DNA from 4 places in the Streptomyces sp. NPDC047049 genome. Region 3 is predicted to be linked to each of the others. Evidence: riboswitches for the same ligand, from Rfam matches in the RefSeq annotation. Region 3 holds a riboswitch; each other region holds the start of a gene.

Evidence for each region. A riboswitch is a leader RNA that binds a small molecule or an ion and turns the genes downstream of it on or off. The one in region 3 is predicted to bind cobalamin.
Region 1: another riboswitch for cobalamin. It lies ahead of ABZ851_RS27905 (CbtB-domain containing protein); the one in region 3 lies ahead of ABZ851_RS19595 (cobalamin biosynthesis protein).
Region 2: another riboswitch for cobalamin. It lies ahead of metE (5-methyltetrahydropteroyltriglutamate--homocysteine S-methyltransferase); the one in region 3 lies ahead of ABZ851_RS19595 (cobalamin biosynthesis protein).
Region 4: another riboswitch for cobalamin. It lies ahead of ABZ851_RS07215 (HoxN/HupN/NixA family nickel/cobalt transporter); the one in region 3 lies ahead of ABZ851_RS19595 (cobalamin biosynthesis protein).

The regions. Positions count from the first base shown of each region.
Region 1 covers NZ_JBEYVM010000016.1:65,756-69,900, reverse strand. The annotation lists gene ABZ851_RS27920 (creatininase family protein) at 1-680, opposite strand, end outside; gene ribA (GTP cyclohydrolase II) at 796-1,476, shown strand; gene ABZ851_RS27910 (CbtA family protein) at 1,650-2,399, opposite strand; gene ABZ851_RS27905 (CbtB-domain containing protein) at 2,415-2,633, opposite strand; cobalamin riboswitch at 2,677-2,842, opposite strand; gene ABZ851_RS27900 (histidine phosphatase family protein) at 2,943-3,515, shown strand; gene ABZ851_RS27895 (SPW repeat protein) at 3,652-4,092, shown strand.
Region 2 covers NZ_JBEYVM010000017.1:104,978-109,122, reverse strand. The annotation lists gene metE (5-methyltetrahydropteroyltriglutamate--homocysteine S-methyltransferase) at 1-2,176, opposite strand, end outside; cobalamin riboswitch at 2,333-2,549, opposite strand; gene ABZ851_RS28870 (aldo/keto reductase) at 2,802-3,860, shown strand.
Region 3 covers NZ_JBEYVM010000008.1:9,124-13,268, reverse strand. The annotation lists gene ABZ851_RS19600 (cobyric acid synthase) at 1-1,222, opposite strand, end outside; gene ABZ851_RS19595 (cobalamin biosynthesis protein) at 1,233-2,294, opposite strand; cobalamin riboswitch at 2,426-2,577, opposite strand; gene ABZ851_RS19590 (hypothetical protein) at 2,783-3,226, shown strand; gene ABZ851_RS19585 (VWA domain-containing protein) at 3,232-4,145, shown strand, end outside.
Region 4 covers NZ_JBEYVM010000002.1:705,690-709,834, forward strand. The annotation lists gene ABZ851_RS07210 (VOC family protein) at 1-460, shown strand, start outside; gene ABZ851_RS07215 (HoxN/HupN/NixA family nickel/cobalt transporter) at 528-1,724, opposite strand; cobalamin riboswitch at 1,722-1,934, opposite strand; gene ABZ851_RS07220 (alpha/beta fold hydrolase) at 2,099-2,947, opposite strand; gene ABZ851_RS07225 (MarR family winged helix-turn-helix transcriptional regulator) at 2,944-3,555, opposite strand; gene ABZ851_RS07230 (hypothetical protein) at 3,719-4,144, shown strand; gene ABZ851_RS07235 (nucleoside/nucleotide kinase family protein) at 4,101-4,145, opposite strand, start outside.

The DNA.
Region 1 (4,145 bases), on a different contig from region 3:
TCCCGTCCCTTGTGGGCGGAGGCCAGCGACGGGCGCCCGATGACCCCGGATTCGGTATACGCCGGCATGCCGAGCGTGAGCAGGTGCTTCCGGTCATCGGCGACGCAATCCGCCGATTCGTAGCCTTCCTTGACCAATTCGGGATGGGCGTACAGCAGAATGGACGTCTCGGCCTCTCCGGCATGCATATCGGTGTGCCCGGAGGTCTGCACCCCGGCCCGGGTGCGCGCGGCGTCCCAGTCGGCCGATCCGGGGAAGAGCGCCATCCGCATGCCGCGCCCCGCGGATTCCTGAACGACATTGCGCAGCACGTAATTTCCACCGTGTCCGTTCACGAGAATCAACGTGCCGATACCGGACTTGCGGAGCGAATCAGCGATGTCCGTGACGACCGCATGCAGGGTGCGCGCCGAAATGCTCACCGTCCCCGGCCAGGCGGCGTGTTCGTGGGAACAGGACACCGTCAGCGGCGGCAGCAGCTGCACGGGACGGCCGGCGGCCACCTCCCGGGCGATGGTGCAGGCGATGACGGTATCGGTGGTCAACGGCAGGAAGTCACCGTGTTGTTCGAAGCTGCCGATGGGCAGCACGGCCATCGTCGGCCGCCGTGTCCGTACGTCCTGTGTGGTGTCCGCCGGCAACAGGCCGGGCGCCGGAGTCGGGTGTCCCGAAGCGGTCATCGTGTGCTGCGGCCTTTCGTCGCTGACCCACCGAGTCATGGTTCTCGCAGCATACTTGTTGTGTTCTGAGTGACTACCGTCGATCCATTCCCGCCGCGGGTACGATCGCGCCATGATGGACGCCGACAACGATGCCCGCCCCGACCTCCGTGTCGCAATCGATGATGCCCTCGGCCGCAAACCCGATGTGGAACAGGTGGTGACGGCCAGGCTGCCCACCACATATGGTGAATTCCTCGCCGTCGGCTATCTGGACCGCCGTACCGGGATCGAGCAAGTAGCTCTGGTCCACGGTGAGGTCGGGGGAGAGACGGTGCTGACCCGGGTGCATTCGGAATGCCTCACCGGTGATGTCTTCTCCTCCAGCCACTGTGAATGCGGCGATCAATTGGACGCCGCGCTACGGGCGATCGTGGCGGAAGGGCGCGGCATTCTGGTCTATCTCCAGGGCCACGAGGGCCGGGGGATCGGCCTGTTGGCCAAGCTCCGGGCGATGAAGCTGCAGGAGGGCGGGCTGGACACGGTCGAGGCGAACATCGCGCTCGGGCTGCCGGTCGACGCCCGTGACTACGCCGTCGCCGCGGAGATGCTGCTGGACCTCGGCGTCCGGTCGGTGCGGCTGCTGTCGAACAATCCGCGCAAGCGCGAGGCGCTGCTGCGGCACGGCATCGCCGTCGCCGAACAGGTCCCGCTGCTGATGACGCCCCGTGCGGAGAACATCCGCTACCTCCGCGCCAAACGGGAGCGCCTGGACCACGATCTGCCGCATCTGGACGGCATCCCCGGCCTGTCCTGAAGGTCCTCACGAGGCGCGGCGCCCCGTGCGTGCGGCCGCTTGAGGACACGCCCCGCACCACGGGAAACGCACCACAGGGAACCGCGCCACGGGAACCCGCACCACGGGAACCCCCACCACGGGAAAGGGCCCGCGACATCCGGCGTCGCGGGCCCTTCCTCGGTCACGCGGGATCAGGAGACGGCGGGTGCCGCCTCGGCCGCGGTGGCCCGGGACCGGGTCGGCACGACCCGCTCCGCGAGGTGGCCGAAGACCAGCCCGAAGGCGCTCCACAGCACCAGTTGAATGGTGATCGCCGACAGCCGGAACTGCCAGAGCAGCGTGGCCGAGAAGTCGTGCGGCACCTCGTTGACGGCCGGCAGGAACGCATAGGCGAGGCCGATGGCGACGACGAACGCGGCGCCGGCCGCGACCGCCGCGTACCAGTTGCCCAGCTGCGGAGCCAGCCGCCGGCCGAGGATCGTGGCGGCGACGGCCAGCAGGATGCCGAGCAGCATCATCAGGAAGTACAGGGCGGTGCGTTTGCCGATCGTGTCGGGGTCACCGACGGACGGCGGATTCGCCGGGTACTTCAGGAACGGGACGAGGTAGACGGCCAGCAGCGCCGCGCCGGAGAGCAGCGCGGCCGTGGCGCGGGCACCGAACCTGCCGATCCGCCCGAGGGCGAAGCAGAAGGCGAGTGCGGCGATGCCGCCCAGTGCCACGCCGTAGACCAGCACGCCGGTGGCCAGGCCCGCCGTGGACTGCACACCGCGGCTGACGACCTCCATCTCGTGTTCGTGGCTGTGTGCTTCCTCGAACGCGATGGCGGCGTCCACCTGCGGTTCGCCCAGCAGATAGGCGACGACGAGGGCCAGGACACCGGCGGCCAGACCGGCGAGCATCCCGCGCACCAGGAGGTTTCTGATGGTGACGGAGTTCATGGATGCGCCGTCCGATCAGTGGCAGGGGAAGCCGAGCAGGTGGCGCCCGTCGTGGACCCACTCGTGGACCTCCGTGCCGGAGAGCAGCGAGGTGGCGCCCTGCTCCGCGCCGATGAAGTACAGCAGAACGAGCATCAGGACGCCGAAGAACAGCGCCCAGGGGGCAATGGCTTTGAGGGGGAGCGGGGCCGGGGTGACGGCGCCGGTGGCCGGCGGTGCGATGGTCTGGGCCATGGCGGAACCTCCTGTGCGGGGAACTCGCGTCCCTGTTCGTGGAAGTGCGTAACGACATGCCGGGTCTGGCTCGCCCGGTTCCGGCCCTGTTGGGCTGGAAAAAACCGGACATACAGTGGCGCGACCGCGCCGGGATCCCACCGGCTTCCGTCATGTCGTCGTCAATATCATCGGGAACGTACCGCGAACCCGACCCCGGGCCAAGGCCGCGGAGGGGGCGGAGTGGTGCGGGGCGCGGCGCGTGGGCCGGGCAACTCCCTTGTGCGGGTACGGCGTTGCCGGTGCCGGTGAACAGCGAAAGAAGAGGTCATGACAACTCGGGTGATGTTGGTCTCACCGGCCGCGGGCGACGCCCAGCGCGAGGTGCGGTTCGACGACGACGGCCCGCTGAGCGAGGCCGGGCTGCGCCGCGTCCGGGAGGCGGCCGGAACGCTCGCCGCCGCCGGCCGGACCGTTGTCTCGCCCTCCGCCCGGTGCCGGAGCACGGCCGCGGAACTCGGTCTTCCGGTCCGTCCCGCGCCGGAGCTGGCGGGCTGTGCGATGGGTACCTGGCGCGGCCGCACCCTGGCGGAGGTCGCCGACGCCGAACCGCTCGCGGTGTCCGCCTGGCTGTCGGACCCGGACTTCGCGGGGCACGGCGGGGAGTCGCTGCGGCAGCTCTGCGACCGGGTCGGGGCCTGGCTGACGCGGATGGCGCCGGCCGCGGGCCGGGTGCTGGCCGTGGTCGAGCCGGATGTCGTCCGCGCGGCGGCGGTCTGCGCGCTCGGGGTTCCCGTGGAGGCGTTCTGGCGGCTGGATGTGCCGCCGCTGACCGTGACCGAGCTGAGCGGCCGCGGCGGGCGCTGGAATCTGGGTCTGGGGCGGGCGCCGGACCGCAGGTGACGGCGGTACGGCCGTTGTCCGGCAAAATTCGCTTGCCACTTCATCTACACATAAAGGCGACATAAGCGCAGAATAAAAAGTGCGAGGCCCGATGCCACGCGGAACGGCCAGACCGCGAGTGAAGGAGGCGAGTCGCATGGCCGACGTCTCACACCACAGGGGAGATCTCGCAGGTCACCCCGATGCTTCTGAGATGCAGGCTCGGTACGAGCGGGTGCTCGGCGGGCGTGACGTGGTACTCGTCGACGGGCCGGTGTTGCTGGTCGGTCTGTACTGCGCCGTCTCGCCCTGGATCCTCCACTTCACCGCCGCACAGCCGGCGCTCGTGACGCACAACCTCATCCTCGGTATCGCGATCGCCCTCCTGGCGGTCGGCTTCACGGTCACCCCGGAGCGGATGTACGGCCTGAGCGGCGCGATGTGCGCGATCGGTGTATGGATGATCATCTCGCCCTGGATCGTGGGCAGCAGCCCGGACGCCGGTGTCATCTGGAACAACGTCGTCATCGGTGCCCTGACGTTCCTGCTGGGTGCCATGTGTGTCGCCGCAGCGTCGAAGAGCCGTCGCGGCACGTGACGCGCCCTCCCCGAGGGCAGGCGACAGCCGCCGACCGCAGGCCCTTCACAGGG
Region 2 (4,145 bases), on a different contig from region 3:
CCTTGCGCAGCAAGGACATTGTCTCGTCCACGCCCGGTACGCGCGGCGAGTGGATGTCATGGACACCGGGTCCCACCTCGCGCGGATATCCCGCCGTGGCGAGCTCCCCGGCGACCTGCATATGGGAGCGGGCCGCCTCCAGACTGATGACATCGGCGTCGAGATCGTCGATGGCGCGCAGGATGTCGCCGAACTCCGCGTAGCACATGTGCGTGTGGATCTGGGTGTCCGGACGGACCCCGCCGGTGGTGAGGCGGAACGCCTCGGTGGCCCAGTCCAGGTACGCGGACTGGCCGGCGGCGCGCAGGGGCAGGGTTTCGCGCAGTGCGGGCTCGTCGACCTGGATGACCGACGTTCCCGCCGCCTCCAGGTCACGCACCTCGTCGCGCAGGGCGAGGGCCACCTGCCGGGCGGTCTCGCCCAGCGGCTGGTCGTCGCGGACGAAGGACCAGGCGAGCATGGTGACCGGGCCGGTGAGCATGCCCTTGACGGGCCGGTCGGTGAGCGACTGGGCGTAAGTCGTCCAGCGGACCGTCATCGGCTCCGGCCGGGAGATGTCCCCGGCCAGGACCGGCGGGCGGACGTAGCGGGTGCCGTAGGACTGCACCCAGCCGTGCCGGGTGGCGAGGTAGCCGGTGAGCTGTTCGGCGAAGTACTGCACCATGTCGTTGCGCTCCGGCTCTCCGTGCACCAGGACATCGAGGCCGGCCTTCTCCTGGAAGGCCAGAACCTCGCGGATCTCGGCCGCGATGCGCTCCTCGTAGCCCGCGGTGCCGATCCGCCCGGCCCGCAGGTCGGCGCGGGCCGTGCGCAGTTCGGCGGTCTGCGGGAACGAGCCGATGGTGGTGGTCGGCAGCGGCGGCAGCCCGAGGTGGGCGCGCTGGGCGGCACTCCGCTCGGCGTACGCCTGCGAACGGCGGCCGTCGGCATCGGTGACGGCCGCGGCGCGGGCGCGCACGGCCGGGTCGTGGGTGAGGGCGGAACGCGTACGGGAGGCCAGGCCGGCGCGGTTGGCGGCGAGTTCGGCGGCGATGGCGCCGGTGCCCCGGGCCAGACCGCGCGCCAGCGTCACGACCTCCGCCGTCTTCTGTCGGGCGAAGGCCAGCCAGCGGGCGATCTGCGGGTCGATATCGCGCTCGGCGGCGGCGTCCAGCGGGACGTGCAGCAGGGAGCAGGAGGTCGACACATCGACCCGCTCGGCCAGGCCGAGGAGCGTGCCCACCGTGGCCAGCGACTTCCCGAGGTCGTTGATCCACACATTGCGGCCGTCGACGACACCGGCGACCAGCCGCTTGCCGGGCAGTCCGCCGACCGCCGCCAGCTCCCCGAGGTTGCCGGCCGCGGCGCCGGTGAAGTCCAGCGCCAGCCCCTCGACGGGCGCCTTCGCCAGTACCGGCAGCGCCTCGCCCAGCCGGTCGAAGTACGAGGCGACCAGCAGCTGGGGACGGTCGACGAGGGAGCCGAGGTCGCGGTAGGCGCGGGCCGTGGCGTTCAGCTCGGCGGGGGAGCGGTCCTGCACCAGCGCCGGTTCGTCCAGCTGCACCCACTTGGCGCCGGCCGCCCGCAGATCGGCAAGGACCTCGGCGTAGACGGGCAGCAGCCGGTCGAGCAGCGTCAGCGGATCAAAACCGGGCGCCACACCGGGCGCGGGCTTGGCCAGCAGCAGATAGGTGACCGGCCCGACGAGGACCGGACGAGCGGTCAGACCGAGACCCAGCGCCTCGGTCAGCTCGGCGACCTGCTTGGCGGAGTCCGCGGCGAAGACCGTGTCCGGCCCCAACTCCGGTACCAGGTAGTGGTAGTTGGTGTCGAACCACTTGGTCATCTCCAGCGGCGCCACCTCCTGTGTGCCGCGGGCCATCGCGAAGTAGCCGTCGAGGGCGTCGTCGGCGACGGCGGCGCGGTGGCGGTCCGGGACGGCGCCGACCATGACGCTGGTGTCCAGCACATGGTCGTAGTACGAGAAGTCGCCGGTCGGCACCTCGTGGACACCGGCCTCGGCGAGCTGCCGCCAATTGCCGCGGCGCAGTCCGGCGGCGGTGGCGCGCAGGGCGTCGGCGCCGACGCGGCCCTTCCAGTAGCCCTCGATGGCCTTCTTCAGTTCACGGTTCGGCCCCTGACGGGGGTAGCCGTGCACGGTGGCGCGTGCTGCCGCGGCTGCGGACGTGCTGGTCACGGAACTCTCCTTCGCGAGTATGTCTCCATGGACCACGGGACGGGTCGAGGACGCGAAGGGACGGCGATCCGGACGGGCCCCGGCGCCAACAAGCCGGACGTACCCGTCTGATGTCCGCCGACCCGCCCTCGAGGTCACCGAGATCTCCCCGCGCACCGGTCGCACGGGGGCACTGGCAGGTCTTCGGACTCGCGGGCACATCCACCAAGGCGGACATCTACTGGCCGTCGCTTCCCAGACCCGGCCGGGCCCAGTGCGTATGACGGCGGTCGTTCCCACTCACCGCTGCGGGGCAGTCCCGGACTTCCACCGGGTTCCCTCTTACGACGCGCCTGCCTGGCGGACAGGGCGAACCATTGCCCGGCCCACCCTAGGGCATGGGTTCCCGGGGGTGTCTCCGTAAAGGATGTTCCCCAGGACATGGCTCCGTAGGGGGTGTTCCTCGGGGACGTCTCCCCAGGGCACACCGGCAGGGCCCGCTCGCCCGCTCGCTCGCCCGCCCGGTCCACGCCGCCGAAGAGGCCGGAACCGGACCCCCACGCCCGGCCGCGCCTTGCGTTGGAGGGCGCTCCAGCTCCTAGCGTGAACGCACTACCGGAGAGCTGCGCTGATCGAAGGGAACCACGTGCGCTACACACTGTTCGGCAGGACCGGCCTGCGGGTGAGCGAGCTGAGCCTGGGGGCGATGACCATCGGCGAGGACTGGGGCTGGGGCGCCGCCAAGGACACCAGCCGCCGGATCCTGGACGCCTACGCCGAGGCCGGCGGCAACTTCGTCGACACCGCCAACAACTACACCGACGGCACCTCGGAGCGGATCCTGGGGGAACTGCTCGAAGGCCGCCGGGACCGCTTCGTGCTGGCGAGCAAATACACCTGCGCGACCCGCAAGGGCGATGTGAACGCGGCGGGCAACCACCGCAAGAACCTGGTCCGGTCGGTGGAGGAGAGCCTGGAGCGCATGCGCACCGACCATCTCGATGTGCTGTGGGTGCACGCACGGGACAACTTCACGCCCGTGGAGGAGGTGATGCGGGCGCTCGACGACCTGGTGCGCTCGGGAAAGGTGCTCTACCTCGGCGTCTCCGACTGGCCCGCCTGGGAGATCGCGCAGGCGAACACCCTCGCCGAGCTGCGCGGCTGGACCGCGTTCGCCGGCTCGCAGCTGCGCTACAACCTGCTGGAGCGGACGCCGGAGCGCGAACTGCTGCCGCAGGCCCGCGCCTTCGACCTGGCCGTACTGGCCTGGGCGCCGCTCGCGGCCGGCCGGCTCACCGGTAAGTACCGCCGCGGGGAGAAGGGCCGGCTGCATGCCGTCGGCGAGGCGGACCGGTCGGACCACCACACCGAGGAGACCGTCACCGCGGTGCTGGAGATCGCCGAGCAGGGCGGCTGGAGCCCGGCGCAGGTGGCGCTGGCGTGGCTGCGCGGCCGGCCCGGCAACATCATCCCGATCATCGCCGCCACCAAGGAGAGCCAGCTGCTCGACAACCTCGCCGCGGTGGAGGTCACGCTCGACGCCGACGCGCAGGCGCGGCTCGACCGGTGCAGCGCGGTACCGCTGGGCTTCCCGCACGACTTCCTGCGGGAGCCGGGCATCACCGAGAACGTCTACGGCGACCGCTGGGCCGAGATCGACGACCGGCGCTCCACCTACCGCCGGACGACGAGCGAGATCCGCTGACCGGCGCTGCCACTGCCTCCGCCTCGCGACGCACGGAGTGGCGTCGGCGCCCGGGCGGCCGGACACCCTTGCCATTGGTACTGGGACAGCTGCCTTGGTAATCCGGCCGGGCACCGCTCTTGCGCTGGTCGGTGGTGGCGTGCTGGTGGTGAGCGCCTGCAGCCCTGCCGACGGTGCGCGCGGCATCCAACTGTGCGCACCGCTCGTCGTTGTAGGCACTGGGCGGCACGTACGGAAACGGCGGCGGGCCGCGCCGTCGCGGTGGTGCGACGACCCGGCCCTGGC
Region 3 (4,145 bases):
TCTCGTAGCCCGCCACCGGCTCGCCCAGCGCCTCGCCGACCGGCCGCGCCAGGGTCTTCTCCGCCGCGAACCGTACGCGCACGGGCAGCAGCCCCAGCCCGTCGACCGTGCCGGCCTTGGACTCCACGTCGTCCTCGATGCGCTCGCCCAGCATCTGGAAGCCGCCGCAGATGCCCAGCACCGGGCGGCCCTCGGCGGCCCGCCGGACGACCGCGTCCGCCAGCCCGCGCTCGCGCAGCCACGCCAGCGCCCGGACCGTGCCCCGGGTCCCCGGCAGCACCACCAGGTCCGCGTCGGCCAGCTCCTCGGCCCGGTCCACGAACCGCACCGCCACGCCCGGCTCCGCGGCCAGCGCGTCCACGTCCGTGAAGTTCGACATCAGCGGGACGGCACAGACCGCCACCCGCAGCACCTGCGCGCCGTGCGGCAAAGCCACCACGCTCTCGCGCACCGCACCGCGCAGCGACACCCTCAGTCCGTCCTCCTCGTCGATGCCGAGCCCGTGCGAGAAGGGCAGCACGCCCAGCGTCCGCCGCCCGGTGAGGCCGCGCAGCATCTCCAAGCCCGGCTCCAGCAGCGTCACATCGCCGCGGAACTTGTTGACGAGGTACCCCGCGACCAGCGCCTGGTCCTCCTTGGACAGCAGCGCGGTGGTGCCGAAGAAGGAGGCGAACACCCCGCCGCGGTCGATGTCACCGACCACCACCACCGGGATCCGGGCGGCCCGCGCCAGCCCCATGTTCACGAGATCGGTACGCCGCAGGTTGATCTCGGCCGGACTGCCGGCGCCCTCGCAGATCACCGCGTCATGGGTACGCCGCAGCTCCGCCAGGCAGTCGGTGACCGTGCCGAGCAACTGCTCCTGGCGGCCCTCGTGGTAGCCCCGGGCACTGAGCTCGCCCACCGGCTTCCCCAGCAGCACCACCTGACTGCTGCGGTCGCTGCCGGGCTTGAGCAGCACGGGGTTCATCAGCGCGGTCGGCTCCACCCGCGCGGCGGCCGCCTGCATCGCCTGGGCCCGCCCGATCTCCGCGCCCTCGCGCGTGACGAACGAATTCAGCGACATGTTCTGCGCCTTGAACGGCGCCACCCGCACGCCCTGCCGGGCCAGCCAGCGGCAGATGCCCGCCGTCACCACGCTCTTGCCCGCGTCGGACGTCGTACCGGCCACCAACAGGCCACCGCCGACGGCCCCGCCCGATGCCTTCAACCGCCCGTTCACCGGGTCCTCCTCATACGCCGGGACTCCGGCTGTCGTGAGCCGTACGCGCCAGTGCCCGCACGGTCCTGCGCGTTACCGCACCCGCGGCCGGCCGGACGGCGGCCACCGGGGCCCGCCACAGCGCCCCGGCCGCCAGCCGTGCCGCCACCGTCGTCGCCAGCGCCAGGACGCTCACCCGGCGCGAGAGCCGCACCGCCCGTTCGATGTCGGGCACCGCGACCGGCGGCGCCCCGCCGTTGAGCTGCGGCCGGTGCTCCACCCGCCCGCCGTAGGCCAGCGTGCCGCCCAGCCGGACGCCCAGCGCGCCCGCGAACGACGCCTCCACCGGGCCCGCGTTGGGGCTCGGATGGGCGCCGCCGTCCGCCCGCCAGGCCCGCAGCGCACCGCGCCGGTCGGGACCCGCGAGCACGGTCAGGGCGGCGGTCAGCCGGGAGCCGGGCCAGCCGGCGAGGTCGTCGAGACGGGCCGAGGCCCAGCCGAAGCGGCGGTGGCGCGGCGACTTGTGCCCCACCATCGCGTCCAGGGTGTTCACCGCCCGGAACGCCACCAGACCGGGCACCCCGCCCAGCGCGCCCCACACCAGGGCGCCGACCACGGCGTCCGAGGTGTTCTCGGCGACCGACTCCACCACCGCGCGGGCCATCTGCGGCCCGTCCAGAGCCTGGGGATCGCGGCCGCACAGATGCGGCAGCCGCTCCCGCGCCACCTCCAGGTCACCCGCCGTCAGCGCACCGCCGACGGCCCGGGCCTCCCGGCCGAGCGAAGTCCCGCCCAGCACCGCCCAGACCGTCGCCCCGGTCAGCGCGATCCGGGCGCCGTCGCGCAGGGAAGCGGGCGCGGCGGCCCGTACGGCGCGCTCCAGCAGCGCGGCCCCGGCGGCGGCACCGCCCGCGCACAGCAGGGCGTGCGCCGCCCCGTATCCGCGGTGATCGCGCCACAGCCGGCGTTCGACGGCGCTCGCGGCCCGTCCGAAGGCGGCCACCGGATGGCCGCGCCGCGGGTCCGCCGCGATCAGGTCGCCGAGGAAGCCGAGGGCCGCGCCGCACGCATATCCCGCGTGTTCGCCGCGCACCGGTCAGACCGCCGCTGCGGCGTGTCCAACGGACCCTGTGGCGGCGGGCAGTGGAGATCTCGAAGGGCGGCCGGGCATGGCGGTGTGTCCTCACTCAGGGTCCGCGCCCTGGCTCGACGTGACGGCGACAAGAGTCTCCTGGCTCCCGGATCGGCGAGTCCTCCGGCCTTCCAGTCCCTGCGGACGTCATCGGACGTACGCGAGGCGGACCGTGGCCTTCGCTGGAGGAACGCTCCCCGGTGACAGTGGCGGGACCGCGCCGGATTCGCACCGGACTTCCTCAGCTGTCGCCGAATGGCTCCGGCAGTCCACCACGCCCCGCGATGCCCGTCAACTCGCCCTTGACCTGCAACGCTGCCCCGTGGCACGCGCTGTGGTGCACGCCACAGCGTGGCAGGAAGGTCACAGACGGTTGCCCGTGCCCCTGATCTCACGTCACTATCTGGTGGTGCACGGTGGCGACGGGGCCGCCGGAAGGGGGCCGGGGGATGCCGCAGAGCGCTGACCGCCACGAGATCCGCCTCAGGATCACGGGCACCAACAATCCGGACCAGGACCTCGAAGACCTCAGGGCCTGGCTGGAGCGCGAGCCGTGGCTGGACCGGCACGGCCACGACTGGCTGCTCCGGCCGCGGCCGGCGGACGAGAGCGACGACGGCCCCGGTGACATGGCCGCCGGCCTCGACGACCTGATCCTGGTCATCATCGGCGCCGTCACCGGCGAGATCACCAAAAGTCTCACCATCGCCCTGCAGGAGTGGCTGCGCCGGCGCCGGGAGGAACGCGACACCGGCGAGCGGCCCGCCGTCGCGGTCGGGGCCGGTGACGGGGACCTGCACGCGCTCGGCGACACGGGCCCGGCCACCGCGGCCCCCGAACGCCCCGATCCCGGCAGCCCGGCGGACGGGAGCGGCAGCACCTCCGGGGACTGAGCCGGATGTCCGAATACGACGCACGGGGCAAGGTCAACCGGGCGCTGCTGATCAGCGTCGACGACTACCGCACGCTGCGCCCGCTGCCCGCGGTGAAGGACAACGTCCGCAAGCTGGAGCGGGCTCTGCTCGCCCCCGGCACCGATCTGTTCACCAAGGGCGAGGTCGTCACCTGCCGGCCCCAGGAGCCCTGGGAGGTGGAACAGGCGCTGGACACCGTCGTCCAGGAGGCGCGCGGGCTGCTGCTGGTGTACTTCTCCGGCCACGGCCGGGTGGGCAGCGACGGCGGCAATCTGCACCTCATGGTCGGCGCCTCGGAACGGCGGCACAAGACCGTCTCCTGGCAGGACACCGTGCTGTCCTATCTGGACAACGCGCGGGCCGACCGCATCGTGATCGTCCTGGAGTGCTGTTACGCCGGCAACGCGAGCGAGGCCTTCCACTCCTGCCGCCACCCCACCTCGCTGCTGATGGCCGCGCAGCCCAACCGCCGGATCTTCAGCGGCGAGGAACCCACCGGGGGCAGCGTCTTCAACCGTGCCCTGGTCCAGATCCTGGAACAGGGCATCCCCGGCAAACGCTTCGTCACCTTCGAGGACCTGGTCCGGGCGCTGCGGGAGCAACTGGCCGGTGAACGGACCCCGATGGGCGACGTCTGGGAGCCGCGCTCGGCGAAGCAGAACACCGTCGACGACGTCATCCTGTCCTTCGCCACCCCCGAGGCCCGCCCGCCGACCCCGCTGCGGATCCGATTGCGCCGCAGGCTGAAGTCGTCCTTCCGGCGCTGGACCGGACTCCTGCTGATCCTGGCGATCATCTTCGTACCGGCCGTCACCGGCGTCGTCCTGCTCCAGCTCCCCAACGACGGGGCGCCCTGCCCGCCCGCCCTCGAACTGCGGCTGCTCACCGCTCCCGAGGC
Region 4 (4,145 bases), on a different contig from region 3:
TGATGTGGGGCGGTCGGTGGCCTTCTACACCGAGGCGCTGGGGCTCACGGTGGGGATGGAGGTGCCGGGACGGGCTGCTTTCCTCAGTGCTCGCGGCTCACTCAACGATCACGATCTGGCACTGTTCGCGGTGGGAGCACAGGCACCGGGACCCGAGGCCGGGCGGGTCGGGCTCTACCACCTGGCCTGGGAGATCGGCACGCTCGGTGAGCTGGTCGCGGCCCATGCGCAGCTCGTCGAGCGGGGTGCGCTGGTGGGATCGAGTGATCACCTCGTTGCCAAGTCGCTGTACGCCAAGGATCCGGACGGCAACGAGTTCGAGGTGATGTGGCGGGTCCCGCGGGAGGACTGGCCGGGACCGGACCAGCCGGAGCGGCTGCGGCCACTCGATCTGGCGGAGGCGCTGCAGCGCTGGGGACCGGATCTGGCGACGGGGGCGGCGGCCGGCTCGGCCACCTGAAGGGGCGGCGGTGTCCCGGCGCCACTACGGGCGCCGGGAGGTCTGCGGGGCGTAGGGCCCACGCGCCTCAGGAGTCCGGCGTGGCAGGCCCGTCCGGGTCCGCCTGCTCCGTCGGCCGGGTTCGCTGTGCTCGTTCCGCCCGCTCCGCCCAGCGCTTTTCGACGCCGGTCAGTCGCCAGTACGCCAGCGCCGCGGCCCACACCACCACGAACAGGCCGACGATGAGGAAGCCGACATTGTCGAGGTCGAGGCCGGAAATCCAGCCGGTCAGCGGGTCGTTGAGGGCGAGTTTCTCGTGCAGCACGGTCACCAGCTCGATCGTGCCGATGAAGAAGGCGACGGCGATCGACAGGCCGGTGATGGTGAGGTTGTAGTAGACCTTGCGCACCGGGTTGGAGAACGCCCACTGGTAGGCGAAGTTCATGAAGGTGCCGTCGAGGGTGTCGAAGAGGCTCATGCCGGCGGCGAAGAGCAGCGGCAGGCACAGCACGGCGTACCAGGGCAGGCCGGCCGCGGCGCCGCTGCCCGCCATCACCATCAGCGTCACTTCGGTCGCGGTGTCGAAGCCGAGCCCGAAGAGGAAGCCGAGCGGGAACATCTGGCCGGGACGGGAGATCGAGCGGGTGAACCGTCCCAGGAAGCGGTTCATGAAGCCGCGCGAGTCGAGGCGCTGCTCCAGCTCGGCCTCGTCGTAGTGGCCGTTGCGCATACCGCGGAAGACCCGCCAGATCCCGGCCAGCGCGATCAGGTTGAGGGCGGCGATGAGGTAGAGAAAGCTCCCCGAGATCGTGGTGCCGATCGTGCCGAGGATCTGGTGCGTACGGGACTCGTCGTTGAGCAGCGTGCCGGCGAGCTGGGCGCCGCCCGTCACCAGGGCCGCCATCACGACGACCACGCTGGAGTGGCCCAGGGCGAACCAGAAGCCGACCGAGACCGGCCGCTTGCCGTCGGCCATCAGCTTGCGGGTGGTGTTGTCGATGGCGGCGATGTGGTCGGCGTCGAAGGCGTGCCGCATCCCGAGGGTGTAGGCGGTGACGCCGAGCCCCACGCCGAATACCTGGCTGCCCACGGCGTAGTGGTGCGGCACCACGAGCAGGAAGAGCACGCCGAAGGCGATGACGTGGAGGCCGGTTATGACGGCCATCAGGCCCGCGGTGCGGACGGTGTCCTGCCGGCGCCAGCGGAACGCCGCGGAGGCAGGGGTGGTCGGGGTATCGGTGGACAGGGCCATCCGGCGGTCACGCTCCAGCACCTCGTGGATCACTTCGTGAGATGCCGTGGCCGGTCTCCTGGCTTACGGGTGCACGCGCCCGCCCCGCCTTCCCGGCCGCGGTCGCGGTCAGTGGCGCCGCAGGCGCGCCGTGCGCCTGCGGAAGGGGCGGAAACTCCCCGATCACAGTGGCGAGGGCCGCTCCGGTCTGGAACCCCAAGGTCCGTCACCGGCTTCCCGAACACCACGGCCCGGTCACTCTAACTGCCGGGGGGTGGTCGCTGCGGCCCCGGTCGCCTTTTGCGCCGGCGGTCTCGGGGAGGGAGTCGTGGTCCGCGGCGGAGCAGCAGACCGCGGCAGTCCTCAGCAAGCCTCAGCCTCAGCAGGCCGCAGTGGGCCCCAGCGGTCCGCAGTGCCCTCAGCAGCCCTCAGTAGTCCAGGGAGGAGAGGAAGGCGTGGAGTTCGTGGTCGAAGAGTGCGGTGTTCTCCAGATTGACCATATGCGCCGCGCCCGGTATCCGGACTCTTCGGGCGCCGGGAACGGTCAGCGTGATCGCATGGGCATTGGCGGAGATGTCCCTGCTGTCGAGGTCGCCGTCGAACACGACGGTGGGCACCCGTATCTCGCTCAGGCGGTCGGCGGCGCCGGCTTCAAGGGGTATGCCGGCGCCCGCACCCTCGGCATGGACCTCCACATTGGCCTCGGCCGAGGCGCGCATCCGCTCACGGAATCCCGGGTGCACCGCAAAGGGCTCGCGGTGCGGTCCGTCCACCCACATCCGCAGGAAGTGCTCGACATAGCGTTCCGCGCCGTCCGGTGCGCCGATCGCCGCCACCTGCGCCTTGATGTGTTCCAGGAGGAAGGGGTCGGTGAAGGCGCGGCCGCTGATGCCGGGGGAGGCGAGCGCGAGGGCCGTCACCCGCTCCGGGCGGGCTATGGCCGTGTCGAGCGCGACCCGCGCGCCATGGGAGAGGCCGACGAGGACGGCGTCGGGAACATCGAGGGCGTCGAGCAGGGCGCACAGGTCGTCGTGGTTCGCGTAGTCCCCGGTGACGGTCGAGGACAGGCCGTGACCGCGGAAGTCGTAACGGATCGCGCGCAGGCCGGAGTTCACCAGCCAGGCGAACTGCTCGTCCCACATGTGCTGGTCGAGCATGCCGCCGTGGAGCAGCACCACCGCGGGGCCCGAGCCGGCCGTTTCGTAGAACAGCTCACCGTCGTCGACCGGCACGAGCCCGTTGTCGATCTCGGACCAGTCGGTGATTCCTCGGGTCATCTTGCGGGCCGTCCTTTGTGTACCGGATGCGATGAGGTGGGCGTGATGCCATTGTCGTCGCTCTTGCCGCTGCTGCCGCAACTGCCGGTTTCCTCCGGTGTTACGCGTGAACCGTCCGCCAGCTGCCGGAACTCCTCGCCGAGCCGGTCCAGAACGTGCAGCGTCGTGCGGACGTCCTCGGCGGACAGGTCGGTCAGCCGCTGCCTCAGCTCCGCCGCCTCGGATTCCCGGACACCGCGTATCGCCTCCGTGCCCTCGTCGGTGAGCCGGATCAGGGACGAGCGGCGGTGTGCGGGGTTCGGGGCGGTCACGACCAGGCCCAGCTCGACGGCGTGGTTCACCCAGCGCTGCACCGGCTGCCGGTCGAGCCCCATCCCGCGCGCCAACTGCGGCACGGTGCGCGGGCCTTCGGCGCGCAGCGCGTCCAGCAGCGCGTGCTCGCCGGCGGTCATGCCCGTGCCCACCAGCTCGTGTTCCACCGCGCGGACGACCGTGCGATGCAGCGGCCACAGGCGTCGGAGGACGCCGTACAGCAGGTCTTCGGTGGGCGACGGCTCTCCGCCGTCGGCGTTTTTCGCGTCTCCGGCAGGCTTCTCACTGACACTCATGATGTCAGGATGACATCGCTGATGTCGTTTGGGAAGGGGGGCTTCGCGGAAAGAAAGAGAAAGGAAGAGGAGGGAGAAGGCGGCGGGGTGACAGGGGCTCGTGCGGCCGGTCGATGGGGAGCAGTCGCTGAGAAGCGACGAGGGAAAGAGAAGGGGACGGTGGATGAAGGTCGGTTTGTTGCGTGCGGTCGGGGTGGCCACGGCCGTGTACGGAGTGGCGGTGGCGGCGCTGCCCGAGCTGCTGGCCCGGCCCTCCGGGCTGGCCGACGCCCGGGGGCGGACCGGGCCGGCGACCCGTACCGCACTGCGCCCGCTGGCCTGGCGGGACGCGGTGAGCGGGCTGGCGATGACGCTGGCTCCGGAAGGGCCGGCTCTGCGTACCGCCGCGTATGTGCGGATCGCGGCGGACTTCGGGGACGCCGTCCTGCTCGGTGCGACGCTGCCGGGGCGCGGCCGGAAGCTGTCGGCGGTGGCGGTGTCCGTCGGATGGGGTGCGCTGTCGGTGGCCGGGCTGCTCGCCGACCGGCGGCGGTGGGGGAGCGGGGTCATGCGCTCGGTGGAGGTGGGGCCTCTTCGGGTGCGAAGGTGAT